DNA from 2 places in the Variovorax sp. YR266 genome. Region 2 is predicted to be linked to the other one. Evidence: riboswitches for the same ligand, from Rfam matches in the RefSeq annotation. Region 2 holds a riboswitch; the other holds the start of a gene.
What was found. Region 2 has a riboswitch for glycine ahead of gcvT (glycine cleavage system aminomethyltransferase GcvT). Riboswitches for the same ligand answer to the same signal wherever they lie in the genome.

Region 1 (2,996 bases), on a different contig from region 2:
GCCGAAGTGGTCGTGGCGAATGACAGTGAGGCTGCGAGCGTCTCGCTTCAGGATGCGCTTGTGGAGTGAGCGCGAGCCGCACCGGTGCGGCTCGCGGGAGCGATACCCGTGAACGCGAAATCCACCTCAGGCGCCAGCCCGCTCACGATCCGCGCGATCGACTTGCCCGAGCCGCAGGCATGCGTCCAGCCGAGCGTGCCGTGGCCCGTGTTGAGGAACAGGTTCGGCAGCCTGGTCTTGCCGATCAGCGGCACGTTGCTCGGCGTGGCGGGGCGCAGGCCGGTCCAGAACTGGGCCTGCGTGGTGTCGCCGGCGCCGGGGAACAGCTCTTCGACGCGGCGCACGATGGCCTCGCAGCGCACGCGGTTCAGGTCGCGGTCATAGCCGTTGAGCTCGGCCGTGCCGGCAATGCGCAGGCGGTCGCCCGACTCCGAGGTGTAGCGCGAGAACACGAGCTTGAATTCGTCATCCGTCAGCGAGACCTGGTGGGCCTTCGACGCGTCCTTGACGGGCAGCGTCACCGAATAGCCTTTGGCCGGGTAGATCGGCAGGCGAATGCCCAGCGGCGCGGCATACAGCGGGCTCAATGAACCCATTGCCAGCACGAAGGCGTCGCCGCGGATGCGCTGGAAGCGGCCTTCGCTATCGGTGGCTTCGACGTGATCGATGCTGCCGCCGGCTTCGCGCAGCGCGGTCACGGTGTGGCTCATCAGGAACTTCACGCCCGCCGCGGTGGCCAGGCCCACCAGTTCGCGCGCGAAGCGGTTGGCGTCGCCGGACTCGTCCTCGGCCGTGTAGGTGGCGCCGGCCAGCTTCGGGCGGATGTGGGCGAGGGCGGGCTCGATCTTCACGGCTTCGTCGGCCGAGATGACCTGGCGTTCGCAGCCCAGGGCGCGCATCTGCTCGGCGGGCGCGAGGGCGCCGTCGAACTCTTTTTGCGTCGTGTAGAAGTGCAGGATGCCCTGCGTGCGCTGGTCGTAGTTCAGGCCGGTGTCGCGGCGCAACTGTTGCAACATCGAGCGGCTGTATGTTCCGAGACGCACGATCTGCTCGATGTTGTGGCGGGTGCGCGCCGGCGTGCATTCGCGCAGGAACTGGAGGCCCCAGAGCCACTGGCGCATGTCGGCGCGGATGCGGAACAGCAGCGGGGCGTCTTCCTTGCCCAGCCATTGCAGCACCTTGAGCGGTGCGCTGGGGTTGGCCCAGGGCTCGGCGTGGCTGACGGAGATCTGCCCACCGTTGGCGAAGCTGGTTTCGGCGGCCGGGGTGGCCTGCCGGTCGATCACGGTCACTTCGTGGCCGAGTTGCTGGAGGTAGTAAGCCGAGGTCACGCCGAGCAGGCCGGCGCCAAGAACGATCACGCGCATTTCAAGTACCTTTGAGGTTGCAGCGCTTGAACGACGGGCGTGGTGTGCTATTGAATAAATAGCAAAGCAACCGGACGACCGTAGTCCAAGTTGCCGCTCCCCCTGTCCTCGGTACCTGAGAGATTCACCCGCTGCGCCCGCAGAGGGTTTGCTCCTTCGGTGCATCACGACCACGTTGGGCGGTGTGATGGCTCTCCAGACGGCGTTTCAGTTGGTGCAGTACAGGTCCCTTGTTCGGACCGACCTGAGCGTTTATGGGAGTTTGCGCCTTCGGTAGGGCCACCGGGGTGGCCCGCTCTCCTGCAGTGGGGCGATTGTAGGCGGGGCTTGCGCGGGCGCCAACCTTTGATTTCTCTCCTCTGGCCGAATGGGATAATCGCCTGTTGATTTGCCGCAAGGCGATCGTTCCATATATCAGCAGGGGACTTCATGATCCTGGTTACCGGCGGCGCTGGCTTCATTGGCGCCAATTTCGTACTCGACTGGATCGCCAACGGCGACGAGCCGGTCGTGAACCTCGACAAGCTGACCTACGCAGGCAACCTCGAGACCCTCGCGTCGCTCAAGGGCAACCCGAAACACATCTTCGTGCAGGGCGACATCGGCGACAGCGCCCTCATCGACCGCCTGCTGGCTGAGCACAAGCCGCGTGCAGTCGTGAACTTCGCCGCCGAATCGCACGTGGACCGCTCCATCCACGGCCCCGAAGACTTCGTGCAGACCAACGTGCTTGGCACCTTCCGCCTGCTCGAATCCGTGCGCGGCCACTGGAGCGCGCTGCCAGCCGAGCAGAAGACGGCCTTCCGCTTCCTGCACGTGTCCACCGACGAGGTCTACGGCTCGCTGTCGAAGACCGACCCCGCCTTCACCGAAGAGAACAAGTACGAGCCCAACAGCCCCTACTCGGCCAGCAAGGCTGCCAGCGACCACCTCGTGCGTGCCTGGCACCACACCTACGGCCTGCCGGTGCTGACCACCAACTGCTCCAACAACTACGGCCCCTTCCACTTCCCGGAGAAGCTCATCCCGCTGATGATCGTCAACGCACTGGCCGGCAAGAACCTGCCCGTGTACGGCGACGGCATGCAGGTGCGCGACTGGCTCTACGTGAAGGACCACTGCAGCGCCATCCGCCGCGTGCTCGAAGCCGGCAAGCTGGGCGAGACCTACAACGTGGGCGGCTGGAACGAGAAGCCCAACATCGAGATCGTCAACACCGTGTGTGCGCTGCTCGACGAGCTGCGCCCCAGGGCCGACGGCAAGCCCTACAAGGAACAGATCACCTACGTCACCGACCGTCCCGGTCACGACCGCCGCTATGCCATCGATGCGCGCAAGCTCGAGGCCGAGCTCGGCTGGAAGCCCGCCGAGACCTTCGACACCGGCATCCGCAAGACCGTCGAGTGGTACCTCGCGAACGGCGAGTGGGTGCGCAACGTGCAAAGCGGCGCGTATCGCGAGTGGGTCGAGAAGCAATACGACACGACGAAGGCTGCGGCATGAAGTTGCTGCTGCTGGGCAAGGGCGGACAGGTCGGCTGGGAGCTGCAGCGCAGCCTGGCGCCCCTGGGTGAACTGGTCGCGCTCGACTTCGACAGCACGGATTTCAACGCTGACTTCAGCCGGCCGG
Region 2 (2,996 bases):
GCCATCACCTTCAGCTCGGCCAGCGCATCGGCTTCGGTTGCCGGTGCGGGCAGGCGCATCGGCTTTGCGCGGCGGATGGCCGCGGGCACGATGCCGTCGATGAGCTCTGCTCGCGTTTCCGAGCCGATCACCGGCAGCATGCGCGCCTCGTCCGCCGCATCGATGCCGATGTGGCGGGCGAGGAATTCTTCGGCGTTCTCTAGTTCTTGCAAAGAGGGAAGGGCGGGCGTCGGCATGGCGGTGAGGGCTCGGGGAGAAGAAGGAAGGTGGCTGAGGAACTCAGCGGATCAGGATTCGGCGGCGAACTTGTCGTAGGAGGCCGCGTCCAGCAGGGCGTCGAGCTGCGCGGGCTCGCTCAGCTTGACCTTGAAGAACCAGCCGGCGGCCAGCGGATCGCTGTTGGCGAGCGACGGGTCGGCGCGCAGGGCCTCGTTCACTTCAGTGATCTCGCCCGACACGGGCATGAACACGTCGGCCGCGGCCTTGACCGATTCGACGACGCCGGCAACTTCGCCTTGCGCAAAGGTCTTGCCGACTTCGGGCAGGTCGACGAACACCACGTCGCCCAGCGCGTCCTGCGCATGCACGGTGATGCCGACGGTGGCTGCGTCGCCTTCGGCCGACACCCATTCGTGGTCCTTGGTGTACTTGATGCTCATGGAAAACTCCTCGTGGAAAAAATGAATCGGGGTGCAGAGCCTAGCCTGTCGACCAGGCTCAGCCGCGGTAGTAGCGGGTGGGCACGAAAGGCATCGTCGAGACTTCCATCGGCACCGGCTTGCCGCGCACGATGGCCTGCACGCGCGTGCCCGGCTCGGCGAAGGCGGTGGCCACGTAGCCCATGGCGATGCAGCGGTCGGCCGTCGGGCCGAGCAGGCCGCTGGTGACGATGCCGATGTCATGGCCTTCGAAAGATTGCAGCACCGTGCCGTCGCGCACCGGAATGCGTTCGAGGGCGACGAGGCCCACGCGCTTGCGCTTCAGCGTGTCGTGGTCGGTGTGGCCGGCGGCGCCTGCGGTCGCGACGGCGAGCTGCGCGAGGATCTTTGCCGCGCCAGGAAAGCCGCCTTCGCGCGCGCCGCCCGTGCGGCGCACCTTCTGCATCGCCCAGTTGAGCGAGGCCTCGACAGGCGTGGTGGTGGTGTCGATGTCGTTGCCGTAGAGGCAAAGCCCGGCTTCGAGTCGCAGCGAATTGCGCGCGCCCAGGCCGATGGGCTTGACCTCGGGCTGGGCCAGCAGCAGGCGGGCCAGCGCCTCGGCGTCCTTGGCGGCCACCGAGATCTCGAAGCCGTCTTCGCCGGTGTAGCCGCTGCGGGTGACGAAGGCGGCAATGCCGCCGATCTGCACCGCACCGCCCGTCATGAACACGAAGCGCTCGATGCCGGGCGACAGCCGCGCCAGCGTGGCCGCGGCCTGCGGGCCCTGCAGCGCGAGCAGGGCGTGGTCGGGCAGGGGCTGCACTTGGCAGCGGCTGCCGATCTTCTGCTGGATGTGGGCGATGTCGGCCACCTTGCAGGCGCCGTTGACGATCACGAAGATCGAGCCGTTGCCTTCATTGAAGAACATCAGGTCGTCGAGGATGCCGCCTTCGTCGTTCAGCAGCAGGCCGTAGCGCTGCTTGCCGGCGGGCAGGTCGATCACGTCGACTGGCATCAGGGTTTCGAAGGCGGCCGCGGCGTCGGGGCCGACGAGGCGCAGCTGGCCCATGTGGGAAATGTCGAACAGGCCGGCCGCATCGCGCGTGTGCTTGTGCTCGGCCATCAGGCCGGCGGGGTACTGCACCGGCATCGAATAGCCGGCAAAGGGGACCATGCGGGCACCGAGCTCCACGTGGAGGTCGTGCAGCGGCGTCTTGAGAAGTTCGGTAGCGGGGGCGGAAGAAGCAGCCACGGGGCACTCCAAAGGGGCAGACGAAATCCATGACGCAAGCCATGGGCCACCCCTGCTGTCCGCTTTACCTGAGAGATTCGCCCCACGATCGGGGTTTGCTCCTTCGGTGGGCCGATGGGCAGTTTTCACTGCAACGGCCTCTCTCCAGCAAGGAAACGCCGGTGTTCACCGGCGCCTTGTCAGTCCTTTTGCCTGAGCGTTCGGGAAACCCCTGCGCCTTCGGCGGCCCCGGCACGCGGGGCTCTCTCCTGACCCTGGCGAGTGTAGTGGATCGCGCGGGGCCGGGGTTTTGCGTCAGTGGATGATTTCGGCCGGCGGCAGCAGCTTGTCGATGCGCTCACGCAGCGATTCGGCCCGCTCTACCCCGGCGGTTTTCTCGATCTCGGTGAGCATCAGCGCGGCGATGGTCAGCATCGCCTCGCGGTCTCGGGCCTCGCGCAGGGCGTCGCGCATCTGCAGCGCGAACTTCGGGTCGCGCCGCACGAACATGCGCTCGCAGATGTCGAACAGGAACATACGCGTGGTGGCCAGCGAGCGCTTGCCGTCGAAGGTGTCGGCCGAGGTGGTGGCGACCTGGATCGGCTCGGCGGCGGCGATAGGCGCGGGCCGGGCGGGGGCCGCTGCCGGTGCGGGCGCCGGTGCCGCAGCAGCAGCAGCTTGTGGGGCCTGCAGGTAGCCCCGCTGCACCAGCGCCTGGATCGCCTGTTCGGCTTCAACCCGGTTGGAGAACAGCGGACTGAAGTCGGTCAGCGAGCGCCGGCCATCGGCCATCAGCAGCAGGGCGCGCTCACGCTGGCTGAGCGTGCGCTGTCCGCCCTGGAGTTCGTCGCGCGCCTTGTCGGTCTTGGTGGGAAACATGGCAGCCACAGCTTTCGGGAATCGAGGGCTGCAGCATCGTTGCAAGTGGTGACATCTTCATGAACCGTTTGCCTTACAGGGGCAATCGCGGCTGGCCTTCAGCCCGCGCTTTCCTTGCGTATGAGCCACTGGTTGCCCACGCGCTGCAATTCCAGCGTCTTGCGGCTCTTCTCGCGCAGCTTGTCGGCGCTGTAGGTCTGTTGAAAGCTTGCGCTGGCCGCCTGCCCCTGGACGCTGATGACCAGGCT

Region 1: linked by a shared signal. The riboswitch ahead of BLW48_RS25950 (D-amino acid dehydrogenase) and the one ahead of gcvT (glycine cleavage system aminomethyltransferase GcvT) in region 2 are both predicted to bind glycine.

The regions. Positions count from the first base shown of each region.
Region 1 covers NZ_FNPM01000011.1:115,922-118,917, forward strand. Annotated here, with positions in the region: gene BLW48_RS25945 (hypothetical protein) at 1-69, shown strand, start outside; gene BLW48_RS25950 (D-amino acid dehydrogenase) at 48-1,367, opposite strand; glycine riboswitch at 1,460-1,576, opposite strand; glycine riboswitch at 1,580-1,680, opposite strand; gene rfbB (dTDP-glucose 4,6-dehydratase) at 1,797-2,870, shown strand; gene rfbD (dTDP-4-dehydrorhamnose reductase) at 2,867-2,996, shown strand, end outside.
Region 2 covers NZ_FNPM01000005.1:447,435-450,430, reverse strand. Annotated here, with positions in the region: gene gcvP (aminomethyl-transferring glycine dehydrogenase) at 1-236, opposite strand, end outside; gene gcvH (glycine cleavage system protein GcvH) at 288-659, opposite strand; gene gcvT (glycine cleavage system aminomethyltransferase GcvT) at 718-1,890, opposite strand; glycine riboswitch at 1,936-2,048, opposite strand; glycine riboswitch at 2,061-2,151, opposite strand; gene BLW48_RS16495 (hypothetical protein) at 2,185-2,748, opposite strand; gene BLW48_RS16490 (L,D-transpeptidase Cds6 family protein) at 2,847-2,996, opposite strand, start outside.